One region of the Bacillus stercoris genome, then DNA from elsewhere that is predicted to be linked to it. Evidence: predicted binding sites of a transcription regulator. Region 1 holds the regulator's gene; each other region holds the start of a gene.
What was found. Region 1 encodes Rex, which represses fermentation and respiration genes when NADH is low (regulators of the CRP and FNR family bind a similar motif). Its sites were predicted from a motif close to TTGTGAAATATTTCACAA; they were not measured.

Region 1 (3,419 bases):
GGTTTTCATGATGCTTTCTAATTCACCCGGGTCAGCTGCCGCCATTTTTTCTTCTATAGCCCGCATTTCCTTTTCCATTGCTTTTAAGTGGTCAAAAACAGTCAGCAGCTCTTCTTTTATGGTAAGCTTAGAATCCAAGCCAGTATGCTGGGCGAGATATCCCATTGTAGTATCTTTCGGTTTAATAATTTCGCCCTTTTCATACGAAAGCTGGCCTGCGATAATTTTAAGGAGCGTAGATTTTCCGGCGCCATTTCTTCCTACAATGGCGATGCGATCACGATTTCTGACTTCCAGCTTTATATTGTTTAAAATAGTATCAGCACCAAACGATTTGGACAGCTGATTAACTTGTAAGATCATCATATTATTTCACCTCTGTTATAATAAGTTAAGTGTAGCTTATGAACCAGAAGTCAGCAAACAATACATTGGCCATATAAGACATAGAGAAGAAAATAGTGTATGATCTGTTTAAGGAGCGTTTTAATATGAATGGATTTTCTCATTTTAATGAACAGGGCAGAGCCCAGATGGTGGATATCAGCGAAAAATCTTCGACTGTCCGTACTGCGGCGGCTGTTTCAAGCGTACACATGAAGAATGAGGTGTACGAGAAAATACAGAGTCACGATATTGGCAAAGGAGATGTACTGGCTGTCGCACAGGTGGCAGGCATTATGGCCGCAAAGCAAACGTCGAATATCATTCCAATGTGCCATCCGCTTTCATTGAGCGGGGTAGATATATCGTTTGACTGGAAAATAAAAGAAGCAGAAGTTATACTTCATATAAAAGCACAGGTCAAAACGAAAGGGAGTACAGGTGTGGAAATGGAAGCGCTCACTTCTGCATCGGTGTGCGCTCTTACCGTTTACGATATGTGCAAGGCCCTTGATAAGGGAATGGTCATCGGTCCTACTTTCTTGCTTGAGAAGACAGGCGGGAAAAACGGTGACTTTAAAAGAGAACTATCCGAGTATAATTTGGAGGACCAAAAATGAATAAGGATCAATCAAAAATTCCGCAGGCGACGGCGAAACGGCTGCCGCTTTACTATCGCTTTTTAAAGAATCTGCATGCGTCAGGAAAACAGCGTGTATCATCCGCTGAACTCAGTGATGCCGTAAAGGTTGATTCTGCCACGATTCGGAGGGATTTTTCCTATTTTGGAGCTCTTGGCAAAAAAGGATACGGATATAATGTGGATTATTTGCTGTCTTTTTTCCGAAAAACGCTTGATCAGGATGAGATGACTGATGTCATTTTGATTGGTGTCGGGAACTTGGGAACGGCATTTCTTCACTATAATTTCACAAAAAATAATAACACAAAAATTTCTATGGCTTTTGATATAAATGAGAGTAAAATAGGAACTGAGGTAGGCGGCGTGCCCGTCTATAACCTTGATGACCTTGAACAACACGTAAAAGATGAATCAGTTGCCATTCTTACAGTGCCAGCAGTTGCCGCTCAATCCATTACAGACAGATTGGTTGCGTTAGGAATCAAGGGAATCCTTAATTTTACGCCGGCCCGTTTGAATGTGCCGGAACACATTCGAATTCATCATATAGATTTAGCAGTTGAGCTTCAGTCACTGGTTTATTTCTTGAAGCATTATTCAGTTTTAGAGGAAATCGAATAGAGGGAAAGGAGGAGCCCAAATATGCCGATCGGTCCTGGAAGCCTTGCTGTTATCGCAATCGTTGCTCTGATTATCTTCGGTCCCAAAAAGCTGCCTGAATTGGGCAAAGCAGCCGGAGACACACTTCGTGAATTCAAAAACGCTACTAAAGGATTAACAAGTGATGAAGAGGAAAAAAAGAAAGAAGATCAGTAAGTTAGGATGACACGAATGAAAGTGAATCAAATGTCGCTGCTGGAGCATATTGCTGAGCTTCGAAAACGGTTGCTGATTGTAGCGCTGGCGTTTGTCGTTTTCTTTATTGCTGGATTTTTTTTAGCGAAGCCGATTATTGTGTATCTGCAAGAAACAGATGAAGCGAAGCAGCTTACGCTTAACGCGTTTAACCTGACAGACCCGCTTTATGTGTTTATGCAGTTTGCGTTTATCATCGGCATCGTCCTGACCTCGCCGGTTATTCTTTATCAGCTTTGGGCATTTGTGAGCCCGGGCCTCTATGAGAAGGAGCGCAAAGTAACGCTCAGCTACATTCCGATCTCTATTTTGCTGTTTTTAGCGGGCTTATCTTTTTCATATTATATTTTATTTCCTTTTGTTGTTGATTTTATGAAGCGGATCTCTCAGGACTTGAATGTCAATCAGGTGATCGGAATTAATGAATATTTTCATTTTCTTCTGCAGCTGACGATTCCGTTTGGACTGCTGTTCCAAATGCCGGTCATTCTCATGTTTTTGACCAGGCTCGGAATTGTGACACCGATGTTCTTAGCGAAAATCAGAAAGTATGCGTATTTTACGCTGCTGGTGATAGCTGCCCTGATTACACCGCCTGAGCTTCTGTCCCATATGATGGTCACTGTCCCGCTTTTGATTTTATATGAAATCAGTATTCTTATATCGAAGGCCGCTTATCGGAAAGCGCAGAAAAGCAGTGCTGCCGATCAGGACGTGTCTTCCGGGCAATAATAAAAAATCCATTTCTCATACGAGAAATGGATTTTCTTTATTTCTGGTTCTTTTTGATTTTAAATGAAAAGGCGAACATCTTAAAAGAAATGCTGATGTTGTAAGCGGCGAACACCATCAGCAGGATGGAGTAAAATGACCACATGCTGCCTGGCGAGCTTGCGGCAAGATAAGTAAAGATGCACCCTACGGCAAAGTAGATCATTCCCCAAACTACCGGGTTTCTCATAAAAATAATCCTCCAATAATCAGTTGCATTTGTGTACTCTGCTGTTCAAGGTATTTCTGAACAGGCTCAAGCTGCATGATGACAACGAATGTATTCATCATTAAATGGGCGAAAATCGGCACCCATATCCGTTTTGTTCTCGCATATAAAAAGGCAAAGGTAAAGCCCATTGCTGTATATAGAAGAAGATGCTTCAAATCAGCGTGAACAATACCGAAAATAACCGAGCTAATCAGTCCGGCGAAGAAGAAATTCGTTTTTTCGTACAGCGCCCCGAAAATGATTTTTCTGAAGATGATTTCTTCCAATATAGGCCCGATGATTGAAGAAACGATAATCATGAGCGGGACTGCCTGAATGACATCCAGAATCGCTTGTGTATTTTCTGATTCTCTTCCGATGCCAAATACATAGTATTCAATAGAGCCTGCAATTCCTTGAGAGAAAAGGGCAATGAAAAAACCGGCTATCGCCCAAAGGATAGAAAGTCCGATTGAGTCCTTCTGTCCGTTTCGCAGCGTTTCTTTCGGAACGGTTCTCAGAATGAGCAGAACAACAACGAGACAGGCGATAAAG
Region 2 (3,419 bases), 310 kb from region 1:
TTTATACAGCCACACCGCCATCAGGACGATGTAGCCAATGGGCCACAGCCCGCTCCCGATTCCTAGCAAAACAGAAGAAATCGCTTTTTCAACCGGCATGTGAAATGCCAAAACGGAGACGAAGAAACTGACGGCTAGAGTAAGAAACGCCGCAAGTATGCCTTTCATTTTCAAAACAGTTAAAGCCAAAAGAAAAAAGAGAATCGGAGTGAGCGCCACAAGTGCGCTCACATACTCGTTTCCAAACGGATCATACAACTGCTCCCACATTGACAATCAGCCCTTTACTCTAAAGTTGCGGTTAGTTGACTTTTTGTTCTGCAAAATGAGGCTTTAAAATGTTTTTAAGGACGCCGGCGCTGTGAAGGAACTGTTCTTTTTCTTTCTCATTCAAGTTCAGCTCAGTGATACCAGCGATCCCTCCGCGGTTCACGACAGCTGGAACACCGATGTACACGTCATCTGCACCGTATTGCCCGTCCACATATGTGCTGACAGTTAATATGCTGTTTTCATTATGAAGAATCGCTTTTGTAATGCGGGCAAGACTCATCGCAACGCCATAATAAGTCGCGCCTTTTTTCTCAATGATATGGTAAGCTGCGTTTTTCACGTCATCTACAATTTGGTCAAGCTCCTCTTGTTTGTACGCATCGTTTTTCTCAACGAGTTCACTGACCGGCACACCGCCGACATTCGCGTGGCTCCAAACAGGAAGCTCAGTGTCGCCGTGCTCTCCGATAATATGCGCGTGCACATTTTGAGGCGCTGCGCCAAAGTATTCGCTCAGCATGTAACGGAATCTCGCAGAATCTAGTGTTGTGCCGCTTCCGATCACCCGCTCTTTTGGCAGGCCGCTGAATTTCCATGTCGCGTAAGTCAGGATATCAACCGGATTTGTCGCGATTAAGAAAATGCCGTCAAATCCGCTTGCCATAACTTCACCGACAATGCCTTTGAAAATCTTTAAGTTCTTTTCTACTAATTCAAGGCGTGTCTCACCAGGTTTTTGGTTTGCTCCGGCGCAAATGCAGACAATATCAGCATCCTTGCAGTCTTCATATGTTCCGAAAGATGTTTTGACCGGTTGCGGCGCAAACGCCTTTCCGTGGTTTAAATCCATTACATCGCCCATTGCTTTTTCTTTATTTAGATCAATGACCACAAGCTCATCTGTGATCCCTTGGTTAATTAACGCAAATGCATAACTGCTTCCAACAAAACCCGCTCCGATTAAAGCTACTTTATTTACATGTTTGTTCATCATTAATCATCCTTCCAGGGTATGTTTCTCTTTGATGTCTTTTTATTTGTGAAGTATTTCACATTTATATTGTGCAATACTTCACAAACTTTTGCAAGAGAAAAGTTTTGTCTGATTTATGAACAAAAAAGAAACCATCTATGATGGTTTCTTTCACTATAACCCGTCAGCCTTGTTCTCAATAAGGAAGAGAACCGCTTAAGCCCGCGTCATTATATAAACCATTTTGCACGTAATCAAAGCCAGGCTGATTCTGGCCAGGCACTTGGGCACTGCCATTATTAAAAATCACTTTGGCGTTGGTTGTATCCGTATCCGCAGGCAGCGTCAGCGTGTAAATTCCGTCTGCATTTTTAGTCATTGGTTTTCCAGGCCAAGATCCGGTCAATTCAGTTGCCCCGCCCCCATCCTGTTTATAGATATAAGCATTTACCTGACTCCAATGATTCGGATTTTGATAGCCGATGGTTTTGGCCGAAGCTGGATCTCTTTTAACAAAACTGTACTCCTCGGTCCTCGTTACACCATCACTGTTCGTTCCTTTTAACATGATGGTGTATGTTTTGCCAAATGGATCTTCTTTTCCGATTGTGAATTGATCTCCATCTTTAAACGCTGTCTCTTGTCCATTATTGATTTGATAAACAGCTTTTGTTGTGTTCGCATCTGCACGCAGGGTAATCGTCAGTTGATCATTGAAAGAATGTGTTACGCCTGCTTTGTAATTCTCAAGGAAAACTTGAGGCGCATTTGCAATATCGTCAGGATAAAGCACAGCCACAGATCTGGCATTGATCGTGCCTGTCAGTTTACTGTCCCTGACTTGAAATGAACCGGTCCCGGCTTTATTATCATAGCTGCCATCAGGTAATTTCGTTGGAGCATTTATGCTGACAGAAGAGGAACCTGCATTTGCCAGCACAACACCTTTTGAGCCGCGCTGATTCATAAATATTTGATTGTTCCCATTCGGATTTGAGAGTTCCTCAGGCTGCCCGGCCATTTCATTGTGAAATTGATTGACCGCAGTGATCGCCTGATCTTTAAATAAGGCGCTCCCGCGATCTCCTATTTGACTTTTCCCTGGAAATCTTACACCATTTCCGCCGCCCTCAGGCCTGGAAAAGAAAAGAGGCGTGCTTCCTGAGCGCGAACCAATCACTGCCCAGCCTAAACGGATATCGTCATCACTCATCCATGTGGACTCTTCATCATCATTGGCATACGTATCATGTGACTCCACCCATGTCACTAACTTGTCCGCAGACACATCAGAGGCATAGTGGGAGAGATTCGATACACTCAGATTATGGTTCTTTAAAGCGGACCTTATGGAATGCCCATAGTTAGACGCTGTCACATTCATATAATTCGCATATGCAGCATCCCTGGAGGCACTATCCTGCAGGATTTCTCCGTATTGGAACTCCGCCGATGTATTTGTGATATTCGGCCAAAATTGGCTGCCGTAATTCCCATCATCCGGAAGCTCTATATGCTTGGCGGCATCATAGCGGAACCCGTCTGCTCCGTCATCCAATGCTCTTTCTAAGAAACGTTTCAGATAGGTTTGCACCTCAGTGTTCTGTGTATTCCAATCATACAGCCCTAGCAATGCATTTTGAGTGATGTCCCATCGGTCCGACCAATTTTTAATTTGTGTGTTTCCGTGTGTCCAGTTTGGAATACTCTTAATCTCATTAGAAATGGCGGCATAGTCACTGGTGGTATGATTGATGACCGCGTCAACTATGACTTTTACGCCATATTCTTCAGCAGCTGCACACATTTCTTTAAATTCTTGTTCAGTGCCTAAGTAGTGGTTGCCAATTTGGTACGATGTCGGCTGATAGAGCCAGTACCAGTTCGACATGCTTTTATTTCCTTGGTTCCCTTCCTTTACTTGGTTAATCGGAGACGTCTGAATGGCTGTATATCCTGCATCATGAATGTCCTTCATATTGTGTTTTAACGTATTAAATGACCAATTCCAAGCATGAAGAATGGTCCCGTTTTTGACCGATGAATCGGTCACCTCATTCGATTTGTTTGCAGTTTCAGCATTTGCAGCCGCCGGTCCTGCCAAAACCATATGAAACAGCAACAAAAATCCAGCGAATAACGGCAGTAAAGAGGTTTTGAATCGTTTTTTAAA
Region 3 (3,419 bases), 680 kb from region 1:
AAGAGCACACCGGCTACAATTGTAATTTGCCAGGTGCCGGCTATAAGCCATCCCGGACCGTAGGCAGCCGCAAATGTGATCGGCGCGTAAAAAAGCACGAAGCCGACAAAGCTCCATTTGAGCCAAAAGAACGGCTTTTTCCGCATCTCTTGTACGAGAGGCGTGAATGTCCCTCTCATGATGACAATCACACATAAAAACGGCACCATAAAAATAAAGCGCAGCGAAGAGCTCCAGAGCCAGCTGCCTCCAGATAACTCCATCGCTCTATTTAATATAAAGGTAACGGCGAAAAAGAGTGAAGCTAAAATTCCGATAACAATAGCTTTCATGGTATCCCTCATTCTGGCATTATTTTTTATACTATACTATTTGGTATCATGCAGATCAATGGAATCGTGAGAAAAACATCATGTTTTGCGAACCGCTATGTGTGGAAGATAAAAAAGGGAGGTGAAATTGATGGAAGCAAAGACACAGACATATTTCTTTCCGGATGACGGCAGGATTCCGAATCACCCTGAGTATCCGCTCGTGGTATATCAAAACGCGATTAAGAATACCAGTCAGGCAGAGCGGATCGTCACCCGGCATGGCTGGTCAAACAGCTGGTTAGGAAGTGTTTTTCCATACCATCATTATCACAGCAATACGCATGAAGTCCTGATTGCAGTTAGGGGAGAGGCTGTCATTCAGTTCGGGGGAGAAAAAGGAGCTGTCATCCCTTTCAAAACAGGCGATGCAGTCGTGATTCCAGCCGGAGTCGGTCATAAAAAGCTAAGCTCAAGTCCCGATTTTACTGTCCTTGGCGCCTATCCCGGAGGCATTCAGTATGATATGAAGACGGGAAAGCCGGATGAGTGGGAGGAAGCGGTCAAACAGATAAAGAAGGCGGCGTTGCCGGCGAATGATCCGATCACAGGAAAAAGAGAGCCTTTATTGGAAATATGGGTAAAGTGAAGGGAGAAATTGCTGGATTGTCAATAACTAGTGTCACAGAAACGTTATGACATGAGCTCCATATAAATTAATTTCATAATCGAAGCAATTCACGTTCAAATTTTGTTCAAAAAGTGTTATCATATAGAAGGTAATCGAATTGGAGTTTTTTGTGTTTGCTATTTTCAGAGAGAGTAAAGGATTTTGACTTATTCAATTGTTTATTTTTTGATAAAAATAATACTGAATATGGCAAGATGAAAAACTGGGTAGTAAACATTTATTTTTGTAAATGATTGTGCATGAATTCACAATCCTTATTCTTATGCCTTAAAAGCGTGAGACAGGGAGAGGCACTACCCTTTCCAAACAAATCAGCAAACTGCTTATAGTAAAGGAGAATTGGATATGCCAGAAACAATCGATCAAACAAATGCGTCTGTCAGCCAAAGCCAGCAAGATCTTATTGATCAGCTATTAAAGCCAGAAGTTCAAGAATCATTGACTGTTTTAGTTGACCAGCTTCCGAAGCTGACTGAGTTAGTCAATATTTTAACGAAGTCTTATGATTTCGCTCAGTCTGTAGCGACTGACGAAGTGTTAAAAAACGACACAGTCGGTGCGATCACTGAAATTCTTGAGCCTGTAAAAGAAACAGCGAAAGAAGTAGCTGCGACTGCGATCGAAGCAAAAGACCGCGCGGAAGCAAGCAACGAAACAATTGGTCTTTTCGGCCTGCTGCGTATGCTGAAAGATCCTCAAGCTCAAAAGCTGTTCCGTTTTGCTAACAGCTACCTTGAAGTCATGAACGAACGCGAAAACCAAAAATAATCTCAGATTCAAATTGATATAAAGGACGGAGGATATACGATGTCAAAACATATTGTCATTCTAGGCGCTGGTTATGGCGGAGTTCTTTCTGCTCTAACAGTTCGCAAACATTACACAAAAGAACAAGCACGCGTGACAGTGGTAAACAAATACCCAACTCACCAAATCATTACGGAATTACACCGTCTTGCTGCAGGCAACGTGTCTGAAAAAGCGGTTGCTATGCCATTAGAAAAACTTTTCAAAGGCAAAGACATTGATCTTAAAATCGCGGAAGTAAACTCTTTCTCTGTTGATAAAAAAGAAGTTGCGCTTGGTGACGGTTCTACATTATCTTACGATGCGCTTGTTGTAGGTCTTGGTTCTGTAACGGCTTATTTCGGCATCCCAGGTCTTGAAGAAAACAGCATGGTGTTGAAATCTGCTGCTGATGCGAACAAAGTCTTCCAGCATGTTGAAGATCGTGTGCGCGAGTACTCTAAAACGAAAAACGAAGCAGACGCAACAATCCTTATCGGCGGAGGCGGCTTAACAGGTGTTGAGCTTGTTGGTGAGCTTGCTGACATCATGCCGAACCTTGCGAAAAAATACGGCGTAGACCATAAAGAAATCAAATTAAAGCTTGTTGAAGCTGGTCCGAAGATCCTTCCTGTTCTTCCGGATGATCTTATCGAACGTGCAACTGCAAGCCTTGAAAAACGCGGCGTTGAGTTCTTAACAGGTCTCCCTGTTACAAATGTAGAAGGAAACGTAATTGATCTGAAAGACGGATCTAAAGTTGTTGCCAACACATTTGTTTGGACTGGCGGCGTACAAGGTAACCCATTAGTCGGTGAATCAGGCCTAGAAGTGAACCGCGGACGCGCGACTGTAAACGACTTCCTGCAATCTACATCTCATGAAGATGTATTCGTTGCTGGAGACAGCGCCGTTTACTTCGGACCAGACGGCCGTCCATACCCGCCAACTGCACAAATCGCATGGCAAATGGGTGAGCTGATCGGTTACAACCTATTCGCTTACCTAGAAGGCAAAACACTTGAAACATTCAAGCCAGTTAACTCTGGTACACTTGCAAGCCTTGGACGCAAAGACGCGGTTGCCATTATTGGTGCTAATTCTACACCGCTTAAAGGTCTTCCTGCTTCCTTGATGAAAGAAGCAAGTAATGTACGATATTTGACACATATTAAAGGACTTTTCAGCCTGGCTTACTAATCCTTTTAATGAATCTGGCATTGCCAAAAGCGTTCCTTTCCGAGTGCTTTCTGGCAATGTCTTTTTTCATGTTTATGATAGCGTTAACATTTCATTTTCAAAAAAGAGATTGATCCCAGAGGAATATAAAGGTAAAATAAAAACAAATCAAAATGTTAACGTTAACATTTTGAAATAGAATGAAAGACGGTGAGGACATGGAACCCTTCATGGGCGAAAACTTTTTATTGAAAAATGAAACCGCTGTCAGCCTCTATCACAAGTATGCGAAAGACATGCCGATTATTGATTACCACTGCCACTTAAGCCCGAAAGAAATCTATGAAAATAAAACATTTCAAAACATCACGGAAGCCTGGCTGTATGGTGACCATTATAAATGGCGCATCATGAGAGCCAATGGAATTGAGGAGACATACATCACCGGAGAT
Region 4 (3,419 bases), 990 kb from region 1:
TGCTAAAAAAGGCTGCCTGCCAAAAAGAAGCGGAGGGATGTTTTTCTATGAAACGTTTGCTTGTATCTTTACGGGTGTGGATGGTCTTTTTGATGAACTGGGTGACGCCGGACAGAAAAACTGCGGCTGCCGCGGTCTACTCGGCTCAGCGTACATACCAAAGAAAGGCGGCGGTGCAAGCCGCGGGACTTGTTTCGTTTTATGAATGGCGGATGGCTGTGAATGAGGAAGAAAAACAGAAAGCGAAAGCCGCCGCGCTTTATAAAAGAAGGTGTTTGCAAGCCTTCAAGGAATCGCCAAAGCAGGAGAGAGCGGGCCCGCATCTTTACATGGCGGTCAAAAGGAGGTAAAATCCCAGTCAAAAGCAAATTGGCGGGAGAGATAACCTCTTGAAAATCTATAAAGTATTAAACAACAATGCGGCTTTAATAAAAGAGGATGATCAGGAAAAAATCGTGATGGGACCTGGAATCGCTTTTCAAAAAAAGAAAAATGATCTCATCCCTATGAATAAAGTGGAAAAAATCTTTGTCGTGCGCGACGAGAATGAAAAATTCAAACAAATCCTGCAAACACTGCCGGAGGAGCATATAGAGATAGCTGAAGATATCATCAGCTATGCGGAAGGGGAGCTCGCGGCGCCGCTGAGCGACCACATTCATATCGCGCTTTCTGACCATTTATCCTTTGCGATCGAAAGGGTTCAAAATGGGCTGCTTGTGCAGAATAAATTGCTGCATGAGATAAAAGCGCTCTATAAAAAAGAATACGAGATCGGCCTATGGGCGATCGGACATGTAAAAGAGACATTGGGCGTGTCTCTGCCTGAAGATGAAGCGGGTTATATTGCCCTTCACATCCATACGGCCAAGATGGATGCGGAGAGCATGTATTCAGCGCTGAAGCATACGACCATGATCAAAGAAATGATAGAGAAAATAGAACAATACTTTAATCGAAAGGTGGATGAAAACAGCATTTCCTATCAACGCCTTGTCACGCATTTGCGATACGCGGTCAGCCGGTTGGAATCAAATGAAGCGCTCCATCATATGGACGAGGAGATGCTTTATTTCATCCAAAAAAAGTATTCATTTGCCTATCAATGTGCGCTGGAGCTGGCGGAGTTTTTGAAAAATGAATATCAATTACAGTTGCCGGAATCCGAGGCCGGCTATATCACGCTGCATGTCCAGCGTCTTCAAGATCTCTCGGAATAACCGCTTTGACTTGCAGGGAGTGATCTCTGGAAGTTTTTTTTATTGATCAGGATTGAGTGTGTAGTACATCCAGCCCATCATGACCATTCCCGCGGTCAGATTCCCGAGCGTAACGGGAATTAAGTTTCGGACTGCTCCCATCAGTGTCACTGTATCAGGGTGCTCGACCAAAAGTGAGATGGCGAATGTGCACATATTGGCAATGCTGTGTTCAAAGCCGGAAATAAAGAAGCAGAAAACGAAAAGCATCATGGTAAAGAGCTTTGCTCCTTCCCCTTTGAGAGCCATTGGAATGAAAAAGGCGAGGCAGACAAGCCAATTGCACAGAAATCCTCTGAAAAACAGCTCGGAAGCCGGCGGCTCCATTTTGTGTTCTGCCAGATGAATCAAAAAGGAATGTACGGAAGACTCCTCAAAAAGCCCTGTCGCACTGATCAGGATGGCAAACAAAATGGCGCCGATTAAATTGCCGGCATAGCTTGATATCCACAAGTACAGGGTATCGCGCCAGCGGAGTTTTTTTCGGAGCGCGGTATAGGTGAAATAAAAGGTATTGCCGGTAAATAAATCTCCGCCTCCGTAAGCGATCAGCACAATAGCGGCCCCGAAAGTGACAGCGGCTGCCGGAAAGGCAAATGGAGAATCAGCCATATAGAAATAACTGCCGGTTTTACTTGCTGCTGTAATGCCAAAACCAATAAACATACTGGCCAAAATGGACCGAAGCACATAACGGATTTTGCTTGAAGCGAATATGTTTTGTTTTTTCAAAGCGTACTGTTCAACCTTTTGCAATGCTTGAGTTTCCATGGTCTTTTCCTGCTTTCTATCATGATTGAGCATAGTATAGCATGATATTGTGAACTATTTCACAAATATTTTTTACGAATTTTTGTCTACATGTTTTATCAAACTATTTAACTAAAAAGTAGTTGACGAAAACGCTGTCATGTTTTATGATGAAAGCGTATTCTCAATCTGAATAAGCGGGATTGTGACTGGTAAAGCAGGCAAGACCTAAAATTTGCGAAATGAAAAAAGGATCACTGTGTCCTTTATTCGTTGGCGAATTTTAGGTCTTTTTTGTTTAAATAAAAGGGGGAGAAACAGATGGATTACAAAGAGACTGCAAAACGCCTCATTGAGCTTCTCGGAGGGAAAGATAACATTATCAGCGCGGCTCATTGTGCAACAAGACTGCGTTTAGTGATGAAAGATGAATCAAAGATAGATCAAGCACAGGTTGAAGAGCTTGATGGTGTCAAAGGGGCCTTCAGCAGCTCTGGCCAGTACCAGATCATTTTCGGAACAGGCCTTGTGAATAAAGTATTCGATGTTTTTTCTAAAGAAGCTGATATTGAGCGTGAGGAACACGTCAATCATCAGGATGCGGCAAAAGAAAAGCTGAATCCCGCTGCGAGATTTGCGAAAACGCTTTCTAATATTTTTGTCCCAATTATCCCGGCTATTGTAGCCAGCGGCCTATTAATGGGATTGCTGGGTATGATCAATGCGTTTCATTGGATGAGCAAGGATTCTGCGGTTTTTCAGCTGCTTGATATGTTTTCAAGTGCAGCATTCATTTTCTTGCCTATTCTAATTGGAGTAAGCGCTTCAAAAGAATTTGGCAGCAACCCATACTTGGGAGCGGTCATTGGGGGAATCATGATTCATCCAAACCTTCTGAATCCATGGGGTTTGGCTGAAGCGACACCTGATTATATGCATCTTTTCGGATTGGATATCGCGCTTCTAGGTTATCAGGGAACTGTCATCCCTGTTCTGCTGGCGGTTTATGTAATGAGCAAGGTAGAGAAATGGACAAGAAAAGTGGTTCCGCATGCGGTGGATTTGCTTGTTACACCTTTTGTTACTGTAATCGTCACCGGGTTTGTTGCTTTTATCGCGATTGGCCCTCTGGGAAGAGCCCTTGGCTCCGGGATTACGGTTGCTTTAACTTATGTGTATGACCATGCCGGTTTTGTTGCAGGTTTGATTTTCGGGGGCACGTATTCACTCATCGTACTGACAGGTGTTCATCACAGCTTCCATGCGATTGAGGCGGGGCTAATTGCAGATATAGGCAAAAACTACTTGCTGCCGATCTGGTCAATGGCGAATGTCGCACAAGGCGGGGCTGGCCTTGCCGTCTTCTTTATGGCCAAAAAAGCAAAGACAAAAGAAATCGCGCTTCCGGCA

Region 2: the regulator Rex is predicted to act here: its motif matches at 1,311-1,328, upstream of QA442_RS20825 (L-lactate dehydrogenase).
Region 3: the regulator Rex is predicted to act here: its motif matches at 1,236-1,253, upstream of QA442_RS15880 (DUF1641 domain-containing protein).
Region 4: the regulator Rex is predicted to act here: its motif matches at 2,078-2,095, upstream of QA442_RS02275 (formate/nitrite transporter family protein).

What each region holds. Positions count from the first base shown of each region.
Region 1 covers NZ_CP121861.1:3,727,365-3,730,783, reverse strand. Annotated here, with positions in the region: gene QA442_RS19270 (ABC-F family ATP-binding cassette domain-containing protein) at 1-366, opposite strand, end outside; gene moaC (cyclic pyranopterin monophosphate synthase MoaC) at 492-1,004, shown strand; gene QA442_RS19260 (redox-sensing transcriptional repressor Rex) at 1,001-1,648, shown strand; gene tatAY (sec-independent protein translocase protein TatAY) at 1,670-1,843, shown strand; gene tatC (twin-arginine translocase subunit TatC) at 1,850-2,614, shown strand; gene QA442_RS19245 (YdiK family protein) at 2,652-2,843, opposite strand; gene QA442_RS19240 (CPBP family intramembrane glutamic endopeptidase) at 2,840-3,419, opposite strand, start outside.
Region 2 covers NZ_CP121861.1:4,040,445-4,043,863, forward strand. Annotated here, with positions in the region: gene QA442_RS20820 (L-lactate permease) at 1-270, opposite strand, end outside; gene QA442_RS20825 (L-lactate dehydrogenase) at 302-1,267, opposite strand; gene amyE (alpha-amylase) at 1,443-3,419, opposite strand, start outside.
Region 3 covers NZ_CP121861.1:3,045,667-3,049,085, reverse strand. Annotated here, with positions in the region: gene QA442_RS15890 (DMT family transporter) at 1-332, opposite strand, end outside; gene QA442_RS15885 (cupin domain-containing protein) at 463-960, shown strand; gene QA442_RS15880 (DUF1641 domain-containing protein) at 1,348-1,770, shown strand; gene QA442_RS15875 (NAD(P)/FAD-dependent oxidoreductase) at 1,810-2,988, shown strand; gene uxaC (glucuronate isomerase) at 3,186-3,419, shown strand, end outside.
Region 4 covers NZ_CP121861.1:431,025-434,443, forward strand. Annotated here, with positions in the region: gene QA442_RS02265 (hypothetical protein) at 48-350, shown strand; gene sacT (sac operon transcriptional antiterminator SacT) at 390-1,220, shown strand; gene QA442_RS02275 (formate/nitrite transporter family protein) at 1,260-2,030, opposite strand; gene scrA (PTS system sucrose transporter subunit IIBC) at 2,331-3,419, shown strand, end outside.